2 regions of the Arthrobacter vasquezii genome follow, and region 2 is predicted to be linked to the other one. Evidence: predicted binding sites of a transcription regulator. Region 2 holds the regulator's gene; the other holds the start of a gene.
What was found. Region 2 encodes HspR, which represses chaperone genes until heat shock. Its sites were predicted from a motif close to AAGTTGAGTCNNNNNGACTCAACTT; they were not measured.
Positions count from the first base shown of each region.

Region 1: a site for HspR is predicted at 2,838-2,862, ahead of clpB (ATP-dependent chaperone ClpB). Genes of this name have one in related genera too.

Region 1 is NZ_JAROKN010000093.1:806-6,968, forward strand. It holds partial or broken gene P4U43_RS17245 (septum formation family protein) at 1-152, shown strand, start outside; gene clpB (ATP-dependent chaperone ClpB) at 210-2,807, opposite strand; gene P4U43_RS17255 (aldo/keto reductase) at 2,927-3,928, opposite strand; gene P4U43_RS17260 (penicillin-binding transpeptidase domain-containing protein) at 4,028-5,992, shown strand.
Region 2 is NZ_JAROKN010000004.1:5,799-11,961, reverse strand. It holds gene dnaK (molecular chaperone DnaK) at 1-430, shown strand, start outside; gene P4U43_RS02875 (nucleotide exchange factor GrpE) at 433-1,119, shown strand; gene P4U43_RS02870 (DnaJ C-terminal domain-containing protein) at 1,271-2,266, shown strand; gene P4U43_RS02865 (heat shock protein transcriptional repressor HspR) at 2,304-2,726, shown strand; gene P4U43_RS02860 (hypothetical protein) at 2,783-3,388, shown strand; gene P4U43_RS02855 (PspA/IM30 family protein) at 3,394-4,086, shown strand; gene P4U43_RS02850 (SDR family NAD(P)-dependent oxidoreductase) at 4,139-4,831, shown strand; gene P4U43_RS02845 (ABC transporter permease) at 4,857-5,693, opposite strand; gene P4U43_RS02840 (ABC transporter ATP-binding protein) at 5,690-6,163, opposite strand, start outside.

The DNA.
Region 1 (6,163 bases), on a different contig from region 2:
TTGATGAGAACGCGGCCGCAGAGTACGCGGGCCTCACACTGACCCAGGTCACCCCGACGTCGGGTACCTGGGCGGACGGCGACCGGCGCATCGACTGCTTCGTAGTCTCCGATGAAGGCAACGTCATCACAGACACCCTGCTGGCCGGGTGACCGAAAGAAGTGCCTGGATCCCCGTACCGACGCCGCCGGCACGGGGATCTGCCACTTTTAGGCCGTAACGCTGCCGACGCTCAGCCCTGCTGCCCCGTCCGCTGCACGGTCAACCCGGACCTTGTCGCCGTCGCTGATTTCTCCTGACAACAATCCGCGCGCGAGGCGGTCGCCGATCTCACGCTGCACCAGGCGGCGAAGCGGCCGGGCACCGTACGCGGGGTCAAACCCGGTGAGTGCCAGCCATTCCCGCGCGGCGTCGGTGACATCGAGTGTGAGCCGGCGGTCCTGAAGCCGGGCCGCGAGCGCAGCCACCTGCAGATCCACAATCTGCGAGAGCTCCTCAATGCTGAGCGCGTCGAACATGATGATGTCATCGAGCCGGTTGAGGAACTCCGGCTTGAAGCTTGAGTTAACCACCGACATGACCGCATCCCGGCGCGCGGCCTCATCCACGGTGGGGTCCACCAGGAACTGGGAACCCAGGTTGGATGTCATCACCAGGATCACGTTGCGGAAGTCCACCGTGCGGCCCTGACCATCGGTGAGCCGGCCGTCGTCGAGCACTTGAAGGAGGATGTCAAACGCTTCGGGATGAGCTTTTTCCACCTCGTCGAGCAGCACCACGCTGTAGGGCCTGCGCCGGACCGCTTCGGTGAGCTGCCCGCCCTCCTCATACCCCACGTACCCGGGAGGCGCGCCGACCAGCCGCGCAACCGCATGCTTCTCCGAGTACTCGGACATGTCGATGCGGATCATTGCACGCTCATCGTCGAACAGGAAGTCCGCGAGGGCCTTGGCGAGTTCAGTTTTACCTACACCGGTAGGCCCGAGGAAGAGGAAAGATCCGGTGGGCCGGTCCGGGTCCGAGATCCCGGCACGGGCGCGACGCACTGCATCGGAAACCGACGCAACGGCCTTCTTCTGGCCGATCAGGCGCTCACCAAGGTTCTCCTCCATGTGGAGCAGCTTGTGGCTTTCACCCTGCAGCATGCGGCCCGCCGGAATACCGGTCCACGCAGAGATCACCTCCGCAATGTCCGATGCCGTGACCTCCTCCGCGACCATCAGCTCCGGCGAATCCGCGGACCGCTCCTCCTCCGCCTGCGCGGCATCAAGTTCCCGCTGGACCTGCGGTATCTCGCCGTAGAGAATGCGGGAGGCAGTCTCGAAATCACCCTCGCGCTGGGTGCGTTCCTGCTGTGAGCGCAGTTCATCCAGCTTCGCCTTGAGGTCGCCGATGCGGTTCAGCCCGGCCTTTTCCGCCTCCCAGCGGGCGTTCAGCGCAGCGAGCTGCTCCTTGCGGTCCGCCATGTCCGCGCGGAGGGCCTCCAGACGCTCAACCGACGCTTCATCAGACTCACCCTCGAGCGCCAGTTCCTCCATGGTGAGGCGGTCGACGGCGCGGCGCAGCTGGTCGATTTCCTCCGGGGCGGAATCGATCTCCATCCGCAGCCGGGACGCCGCTTCATCCACCAGGTCGATGGCCTTGTCCGGTAGCTGGCGTCCGCTGATGTACCGGTTGGACAGTGTTGCGGCCGCAACCAGCGCCGAGTCCGCAATGGACACCTTGTGGTGGGCTTCATAGCGTTCCTTGAGTCCGCGCAGGATGCCCACGGTGTCCTGAACGCTTGGCTCACCGACGTAGACCTGCTGGAACCGGCGTTCGAGCGCCGCGTCTTTCTCGATGTTCTCCCGGTACTCGTCCAGGGTGGTGGCGCCGATCAGGCGCAGCTCGCCGCGGGCGAGCATGGGCTTGAGCATGTTGCCGGCGTCCATGGACCCTTCCGACGCACCCGCTCCGACAACGGTATGCAGCTCATCGATGAAGGTGACCACCTGTCCGTTCGAGGCTTTGATCTCCTCAAGGACCGCCTTGAGGCGTTCCTCGAACTCCCCGCGGTACTTGGCACCGGCGATCATCGAACCCAGATCGAGGCTGATGAGCGTCTTGCCCCTCAGTGACTCAGGAACGTCCCCCGCGACCATGCGCTGCGCCAGGCCTTCCACGACGGCCGTCTTGCCGACCCCCGGCTCACCGATCAGCACGGGATTGTTCTTGGTACGGCGAGAGAGCACCTGCACCACGCGGCGAATCTCGGTATCACGCCCAATGACCGGGTCCAGCTTGCCCGAGCGCGCGATCTCCGTCAGGTCCACACCGAACTTCTCAAGCGCCTGGAAGGTGTTCTCAGGATCAGGGCTGGTGACGCGCCGGTCCCCACGCACGCCCGGGAGCGCCGCAATCAGCGCATCACGGGAGGCTCCTTCCTCGCGCAGAATCCGGCCTGCAGGCCCGGAGTCAGCGGCGATCCCGAGGAGGAGGTGTTCGGTGGAGACGAAGGAGTCCCCCAGCGATTCCGCCTCCTGCTGCGCAGCGGTGATGACCCTCAGCATGGGCTGTGAAAACTGTGCCTGGGCAACGGATGAACCCGACGACGACGGCATCGCCTTGATCGCGGCGCTCGCCTTGACGCTGACACTGTCAGCACCCACACCGGCAGCCGAGAGCAGCGCGACAGCCACACCGTCCCGCTGATCCATCAACGCCTTGAGTACGTGTGCGGGCTCCACCTGGGGGTTTCCTGCGGTGGAGGCATTCATAGCGGAAGCAGACAGTGCTTCCTGGCTCTTGGTGGTGAACTTGGTGTCCATGCTGGCCCTCCTGCATTAGCGCAAACTACTAAGTTGAGTGTACTACGCTCAACTTAACGCCGCAGTGTTCGGAGGGCGTTTTCACTTCAGGCGAACCGCTGCCGATGCACAGAGCCGCCTCAGGCCTCCCTGCCCTTCGACACCCAGCCGGGGTTGGCACTGCGCTCGCCCACCACGAGGTCCGCAGCCGCATCCAGCACATCCAGATCCGCGTCGGAAAGCGTCACCGAAAGCGCGCCTGCGTTCTCGTCGATGCGCTCCGGTTTGCGGGTGCCGGGAATCGGAACTACCGGAAGCCCAAACTTGGAGCCCTGCGCCCCGAGCCAGGCAAGGGCCACCTGCGCGGGCGTGGCTCCGGCATTGACGGCCACCGCTTGGACGGCTTCCACCACGGCGGCATTGGCATCCATCGCGTCCGCGCTGAACCTCGGCACGCGATGCCGGAAGTCGCCGGCAGAGAGTGACCGAGCCTGGACCGTCCCGGTGAGGAACCCCCTACCGAGCGGCGAATAAGGCACAAACCCAACCCCGAGCCGTACAGCTGCGGGCACAACCTGACGTTCGACGTCCCGGCTCCAAATGGACCATTCGCTCTGTACGGCGGCGATCGGATGCACGGCATGGGCGGCCGACAACTCATCCGCAGTCACCTCTGAGAGTCCCAGATGGCGCACCTTTCCCGCTGCAACCAATACCGCCATCGCGTTGACTGTCTCTTCGATCGGTACGGAAGTATCACGCCGGTGCATGTAGTAGAGGTCAATGACGTCCGTTCCCAGCCGCCGCAGGCTGGCTTCTGCTGCGCTTTGCACATAGGCAGCATCTCCGCGGACGCCCGTGTAGCCTGAAGCCGGGCTCCCCTCGATTCCGAACTTGGTGGCGACTTCCACCTCGTCCCGCCGCCCCTGGAGCAGCCGGCCAACGAGTTCTTCGTTGCTGCCCGCACCGTACACGTCAGCCGTGTCGATGAACGTCACGCCGGTGTCGACAGCATGGTGGAGCGTTTTCAGTGCCTGTTCCTGATCGAGCCCGCCGTAGACATCGGTGAGCGCCATGCCGCCGAATCCCTGGGCGCTCACGGTGAGGCCGGTTGCCAGTTCAGTTCGGATGAGGGTGGTCATGCCCTCGATGGTATTCCGCTGACAGGCCGCCCGACAGGCCTGCGCGGCGTATGTGGACAAGCGGGATCATCCGGGAAGCACCTAGGCAATAATGAACCCATGGGGAAAACCAACATCACGTCCGTCCTGACCGTTGCCGCGTTGGCGTTGACGCTGACCTCCTGCTCACAGGATGGTCCTACGGCCGAGGATGCAGCCACACGCCTCGCCGAGGGCTTGGCCGGCGGGGACCTGAGCAGCGTTGCTTTTGCCGCCGTCTCCGGTGAGGATGCCACAGCGCAGCTCGAAGAAATCACCGCTGCCCTTGACGCGGTTTCACCGAAGGTTTCCGTTGCGGGCGTGGAATCGACGGGAGAAGACACCGCAACGGCCCAGCTGAATCATGTGTGGGATCTTGATGACAGCGACAAGGATTGGACCTACACCACCACCGCCGAGCTGACGCTGGTTGATGACCAATGGCAGGCGGGCTGGGATCCCTCCGTCGCCGTTGACGGCCTCAGTGCCGAAGCTTCGCTTGCGGTCTCCCGCACACCGGCCGAACGCGCGGAAGTCCTCGGCGCCGGTGGCGAGGTTCTGGTGACAGACCGCCCGGTCATCAGGGTGGGCATCGACAAGACGCGGATCGATGCTTCCGGGCTTGAATCGTCGTCCGCCGCGCTGGCCGAACTAGTCGGCATCGATCCTGCCGCCTACACAGAACAGGTGCTGAGTGCCGGCGAGCAGGCCTTCGTCGAGGCGATCGTCCTGCGTGACAACGAGGACCGCCCCGTCTCGGACGAAGAGATTGACGCTATCCCGGGAGCATCCGGCATCCCGGACACCATGTCCCTTGCCCCCACCCGCACCTTTGCCCGGGAGCTGCTGGGGTCCGTTGGGCCGGTGACGGCTGAGCTGGTGGAGCAGTCTGCTGGTCGCCTCGAACCGGGTGATGTTGCGGGCTTATCGGGTCTTCAGTTGCAGTATGACGAGCAGCTGGGCGGCACCCCCGGGATGGTCATCGAAGCCGTGACCGGGGAGGGAGAAGCACGCACCAGCGAAGTCCTCTTCGAGAAGGCGCCGGTTCCCGGAGAGCCGCTGGAACTCACACTTGATCCGGCGCTGCAGACACTGGCAGAGAACGTGCTCGCAGAAGAACCCTCGGCATCCTCGATTGTGGCTATCCGGCCGTCAACTGGAGAAATCCTGACGGTCGCGAACGGCCCCGGCAGCGAGGGTTTGCAGACCGCACTGCTTGGCCAGTATCCGCCCGGATCTACCTTCAAGGTGGCCACATCACTTGCCCTGCTCAAGAACGGCTTCACCCCGCAGACCCCCACCAGCTGCCCCGAGGAGCTGGTGGTCGAGGGGCGCGCGTTCAACAACGTGCCGGGGTATCCCGCGCAGTTCACCGGGAAAATTCCGCTCCTGCAGGCCGTTGCGCAATCCTGCAACACTGGCTTCATCTCACAGCGCGACGTCGTTTCCCAGGAAGCGCTGGCCTCGGCTGCCGCGGACCTGGGCATTGGAATCGACGTTCCCATTGGAACCCCCGCTTTCTTCGGCTCGGTTCCGACGGAGGCGGACGGCACTGCTCATGCAGCATCCATGATCGGGCAGGGCGAGGTCCTGGTCTCCCCACTGTCCCTGGCCATCATGGCCGCCTCGGTCGGCGCCGGAGAACGGGTGGCACCCACGCTCCTGGCAGGGACCGCAGCGCCGGAGGAGGCGCCGCCGTCGTTGGCTTCTGCTGAGCCCTCAACTGAACAAACAGCAGAAGCCCAGACACAGCCGGCTCCAACGCCAAGTAGCCTGACGGCCGACGAGGCGGCAGCACTTCGGGAGATGATGGGCGCCGTCGTCACGGTGGGTGGTGCGCAACTGCTCGCGGATATCCCGGGCGAGCCGGTCCTCGCCAAGACCGGCACGGCCGAATTCGGCACGGAAGATCCGCCCCGGACGCATGCCTGGGTGGTAGCTCTGCAGGGGGATCTTGCGGTTGCCGTTTTCGTTGAGGAGGGTGAACGCGGCTCCATCTCCGGCGGCCCGCTGATGGAGGAATTCCTTCGCGGGGCCGGTCAGTAGCCGGGCCGCTACCGCAACCGCTGCAGGTACCGGCTGCCCGATGTCGGAACGATCTCCTTGCCGATCGTTCCTGGTAGCCACTGTTCTGATCGACGCAAAAACGCCTCTGCCCACCGAGTTGTTCGTCAACTCGGTGGGCAGGGGCGTTTCAAGGATGCTACCTAGCGGCCG
Region 2 (6,163 bases):
CTCGCTCTCCAAGGAAGACATCGACCGCATGGTCCGTGACGCCGAGGAGCACGCTGCCGAAGACAAGCAGCGCCGTGCGGCAGCTGATACCCGTAACGGTGCCGAGCAGCTGGCCTACTCGACCGACAAGCTCATTGCCGATAACTCGGACAAGCTGCCGGAAGAGGTCAAGACGGAGGTTCAGGCTGACGTCGACGCCCTCAAGAAGGCCCTGGAAACCCAGGACAATGATGATGAGGTGAAGGCCGCCTTCGAGAAGCTCCAGGCATCCCAGAGCAAGCTGGGCGAAGCCATCTACGCCCAGGCACAGCAGGAAGGCGCCACCGGTCCCGGTGCTGCCCCAAGCGGTGAGCCGGGCGAAGACGGCACCAAGGCTGACGATGAGGACATCGTAGACGCCGAGGTTGTTGACGAAGACGAGAAGAAGTAGCCATGCCTCACCACGGAAACGAAGAAGAGCATCAGGAGCCGGTCAGCTTCCGGGACAACCGGAAGATCGACCCGGAAACCGGCCAGGTCCGTGGGCAGCAGGATGCCGGCGGGACCGCCGGCTCGGATGACACTGGTTCGGCGCCCTCAGCGGGTGCCGGTCAGGAGTCCGAAGCCCCGACCGACGGCCCTGCAGACGGCCAGGACGCATTGGCCCAGGCGGAAGTCATCCTCAACGAGGCCGGTGGCGGCGAAGAGGTTCCGGCTGCTTCCACCGATGTTGAGGCCGAGCTCCGGAACGACTTCCTGCGGCTGCAGGCGGAGTACGTCAACTACCGCAAGCGCGTGGAGCGTGACCGGGACGTCGCGCGGGACATGGCAGTGATCGGCGTGTTGAATTCGCTGATGCCGGTTCTCGACGACATTGACGCAGCCCGGCAGCACGGCGACCTCGCGGACGGTCCTTTCGCAGCAATCTCCACCAAGCTGGAGAACGCGCTGAAGACCTACGGTCTGTCCCGCATCGATGAGACCGGTGTGGAGTTCGACCCGAACATCCACGAAGCCCTCATCCAGCAGCCCAGCGCCGAGGTCCAGTTCGACAGCGTCAGCCAGATCCTGCGCGTGGGTTACAAGAAAAATGACCGCGTCCTGCGTGCCGCCCAGGTGATCGTCGCAGTTCCGGAGTAGCTGAGCGCGTCCTTTCCCTCCGACCGGGGGCAACGAAATTCCGAGACTCGCAGAGCTCGCTTCGGAATATTGAAGCCCCCTTCCTCGGAGGGAAAGGACGCAACGCTTCCACGAACAGGCAACTTAGAGAGTTATAGAGAGGAGGGGTCAGATGGCCAGTCAGGACTGGGTCGACAAGGACTTCTACAAGATTCTTGGTGTGCCCAAGGACGCCTCCGACGCCGACATCAAGAAGGCTTACCGGAAGCTCGCGCGGAAGCACCACCCGGACCAGAACCAAAGCACCGGGGGCTCTGACAAGATGTTCAAGGACATTTCCGAGGCCTACTCGGTGCTGTCCGACGCTGAGGAACGCCAGCAGTATGACGCGATCCGCGCCATGGGAAGCGGCGCCCGATTCACCGCAGGGGGCCCCGGCGGCCCAGCCGGCGGCGCAGGCTTCGATGACGTCTTCGGGAACCTCTTCGGCCAGTCCGCGGGGCGTCAACGCAGCGGCGGCTTCGGCGGCGGCAGTAACCTGCCACCGGAGTTCGCTGACCTGTTCGGGGGCGCAGGCGGCTACTCGTCCGGCGGCGGTTTTCCGGGCTACCAGACGCCGCCCCGCAAGGGCGCGGACCGCACCGCCAGCACCAGCATCTCCTTCGCAGGGTCAATCCGCGGGACCACCATCGGCCTGCGTGAACCATCGGGCGAAGTCATCGACGTGCGCATTCCAGCCGGCATCCGCGACGGCCAGAAAGTGCGTGTGCGCGGCAAGGGTCAGCCGGGAGCCGCAGGCAACGGGGACCTCATGGTCACCGTCAATGTGAAACCGCATTCCTTCTTCCAGCGCGACGGCGACAACATCCGTGTACACGTGCCGGTCACGTTCCCGGAAGCGACCCTCGGAGCGCAGGTGGAGGTGCCCACCCTGGACGGCGAGAAGGTCACGGTGAAAGTCCCGGCAGGCACTCCCTCGGGAAGGACCCTGCGCGTGAAGGGCCGCGGAGTAAAGACGTCGAAGGCAACCGGCGACCTCCTGGTGACAATTGACATCGTTGTTCCACAAAATCTGAACAAAGACGCCGCAGCCGCAGTGGAGGCCTTCTCGAACGCCACGAAAGACGCTGATCCACGGGTCAATCTTGCCGAGAAGGCGCGGCTCTAAGGTGTGGGAGAGCTAGCCAGCGAAAGGGGAGCGACACATGCCTGTTGACATCAATATGCCCATCTATGTCATCTCCGTTGCGGCGGAGTTGGCGGACATGCATCCCCAGACGCTGCGTCAATACGACAGGTTGGGCCTCGTGATTCCCAGCAGGGCGCCGGGGCGTGCCCGGCGCTACTCACAGCGTGACGTCAATGTCCTGCGTGAGGTGCAGCGGCTCTCCCAGGAAGGCGTTTCGCTCGAGGGCATCAGGCGCATCCTGGAGTTGGAGAACCAGGTCCTGGCACTCCAGCACCGGGTGAGTGAACTCACGGACGAACTCGCCCAGCGCCGGAAGTCCGAGGCCACCCGTGTTTTCGCTGCCGGTCTCGCGGGCGACGTGGTTACCCTCGCCCGCGGGCAGCGTCCCCGCCCGCGCAGCCAGGCACTGATGATCTGGCGCGGCGAGCCAACCCGCTGACCGCTCCGGTGCTTCCCACGTGGCGCAACCTGCAATTCCACGGCACACTTAGATACATGCCTGAATCAGAGTTCGTTGACGCCGCGGAATTCCTGCTGGAGGGTGTTCTCCAGCTTCTCCTCTTCGGGGGTGCCGTCCTGGGAATCCTCGCGATTGGCGCTGCAACCGGAACCTGGTTGATTGTGCGCCGCATCCGTCGCTCAGGAATTCTCCGTCGCCGGATCGAGCGCGGCTCCAGCCGGCTGCGTTCCTTTTCCACGGACGCTTCGGCGCGGGAGCTCGCAAGGCTCCGGCTCCAGCTGGAGCGTTCCACTGGCGCCACGCGCCGTTCAGTTGCCGCCGCCATCGCGCAAGGGTCTCCGACGGGTGATCTGGCGGCAACGGCGGATGACCTCACGCGCGCCGAGGCAGTACTCTGCGAACGCATAGCACTTGCTGAGCGTGAACCTAACCGCGCGCTGCGCGAGGACCTCGCGAACAGCATCGGAGAGCAGGTCAACTCCCTGTGCGAACTGTCGGCCCAGCTGCGCCGTACCTTGCTGGAGGTACACCAGGAAACCGGCAGCAGGCAGCTGGAGCGGGCCACCTCCCGCCTCACCATGGAGATCGGCGCGCTGAAGACCTGGAACGCCGCCTACGGCACCGGCACCCGGCGGGCCTAGCGCCAGTGTCCGTCCGACGCCGCATCTCACGCATCATCGCCTCACGCCGAAACGCCGTTGAACCGGGCGATCCCATCACCGCCCTCGGCGAATCGCAGCGCCAACAGGAAGAGAACCTCGACCGCGCGCGCCGCAGCGTCGCTGACCTCGCCGCAGTCCGCCATCGCGTGGATACCCTTGCCCGGCAAGCAGCTGCAGATCTCGATGCGTGCAACCGGGAAGCGGAACGGGCGGTCGCGAACAACAATGACGACGCCGCCCGGTCAGCCCTGCGCCGCGCCCTGGAAATCCAGAAGAGACTCGAGACACTGACCCGCCAACGCGACGACGTCGATCAGCAGTTCCGCTCGCTGGAGTCAGACCTGTACTGGCTTGAAACCTCCCTGCAGGACAACGCGGTGCGCTACGAATCCCTGAAGGCTCAGCACGGTGCAACCCAGGCAGCGCTGGACGTTCGGGGAGCAGTCTCGTCCTCCGCAGGCAACAGTATGGAAACCGCCCGCGCTGCCCGCGAGGCGGAGCAGGAAGCCCGGCGGCTGAGGCACCGGCAGGCTGCGCAGGAAGAACTCGCCTGGTCAGACCCAACTTCCGGGAAGCTCGAAGACGCCTTCGATGAGCTGGAAGCACGCGAAGCTGCCGAGCAGGAACTCCGCCAGCTGAAGGGTCGGGTGCAGGGAAACCGTCCAGGTTCCGCCTGACAGCCCGGGCACTTCAGGGGGAACCGTCAGGGCCGGTTGTTAGGCTCAGGCAATGGATGATCTCAATGGCAACGGAATCAGCGGCAAACAGTTCCTGGTGGTCGGCGCAACGGGTGAGCTCGGCTCGCGCATCGCGGGGGAGCTGAGCTCCAGGGGAGCTGAACTGACGCTCAGCGGCAGGGACCAGGAGAAACTCGGTGCGCTCGCTGGCCGGCTTGGCGCTCAGTCCATCGCCGCTGACCTCACGCTGCCCGGCGGTCCGGCCGGCATCGTCGATGCGCTTGACGGCCAACCGCTGGACGGCGTGGTGTACGCCGCCGGTGTGGTTGCGTTCGGCGCCTTGGCGGAGCTCGACGACGACACCCTGGATGAGCTGCTCCTCACCAACTTCGTAGGCTATGCCCGGCTTCTGCGGGCAGTGCTTCCGCGCCTGGAGAAGGGCGGGCAGGTGGTTCAGATCAGCGCCGTCGTCGCCGATAGTCCCACCGCAGGAATGGCGGCGTACTCGGCCAGCAAAGCAGCCCTGAGTGCCTTCGGGAAGGCAGCCGCTCTCGAACTGCGCCGCAGCGGTGTCCGTGTGCTGGACGTGCGGCCACCCCATACCGAGACCGGCCTCGCTACCCGTCCAATCGATGGCCAGGCACCCCGCCTGCCGCAGGGCAAGGACCCGGATGCGGTTGCGCGGCGGATTGTGGATGCGATGGCTGCGGGGGAGCGGGACCTGCCGTCGTCGTCGTTCGACTGAGCGGAGGGACAGGAACGCGAAGGGGTCAGCGGAAGCGGCGGCCCTGATCGCGCCGCGCAGCCCAGAGCGCTGCCGCTCCCAGTACGAGCAGCCACGCCAGCAGGCAGACGACGGTGGTCGAGTGCAGCCCCTCACCGGTGAGCGCGAAGACGGACAGGTCCCGTGCGGCACGCGAGGGGAGGAACAGCGAAAGCGTGTTGAGCCACTCAGGGAACATCAGCGGTGGGAGCATCATGCCGCCCGCAAAGGCCAGTGGGAAGAACACCACCTGCGTCACCGCAACGGCTACCTTCGAGGTGCACAGGTGCCCGATGAACAGCCCAAGCGCCAGGAACGGCAGCCCGCACAGCAGCCACACCGCTACAGCGAAGGGAACGCGCCACCAGGGCAGGTCGCCGCTGGTGAAGGCGTCCGGTGCGGAGGTGAGCAAGGCGCCCAGAATCAGGACCGGCAGCAGCGACATGAACGCAAACAGCATTCCGGTCACCGCTCTCCCCAGGATTCCAGGCAGCGCTCCCACCGGGAGTGAGCGGACATAGCTGCTCCACGGGTTGGCGCGGTCCTCCGCCACTCCGACTCCGTAGTTGAACAGGAACGCGCTCATCACACCGAACACGCCAAGCTGCGCTATCGATTCCAGCGAGGCCATCGGATCGGCAGTCACCGCCGGCTGCGGCACCACGAAAAACATCAGCACCAGTGCCGGAAATACCACCGAGGAGATCACCGCGACCGGAATGCGCAGCTGCTCAAGGAGCTGTGCTTTCGTATGCGTGCGGATCAGTGAAAGCTGGGACGGCGCAGTGTGTGCCGTCGCGGTGTTGTGACGAGCCGCGGCGTCAGGTCCTGTGACGGTGCTCATTGCTGCTCCTTGGCGGTGAGGGAAAGGAAGGCTTCTTCGAGGGTTGCCCCATGGACCTCAAGCTGTGAGAACGGCAACCCGTCCTGAACCAGCTGCCGGACTGTGGCGTCGGCGTCCTGGGTTACCACGGTGGTGCGTCCGGTGTCAGCGACCGTGACGTCCACCGTGCCCGGGAGGCACAGGAACGACGACGCGGGCAGGTCCGTTAGGAAGGACACCTTGCTGACTGCCACCCGGCTGCGGATGTCATCCACCGTTCCGTCAGCAATGACCGTGCCCCGGTCGATCACCACTACCCGGCTGGAGAGGGCCTGAATCTCCTCGAGGTAATGGCTGGTGATGAGCAGCGTGCCGCCGGAACTGCGGTAAGTGCGAAGTTGGCTCCACAGCGTCTCGCGTGCGTCCACGTCCAGACCGGTGGTTGGTTCATCGAGGATGACCAATTCCGGCCTTCCCACAAGTGCCAGCGC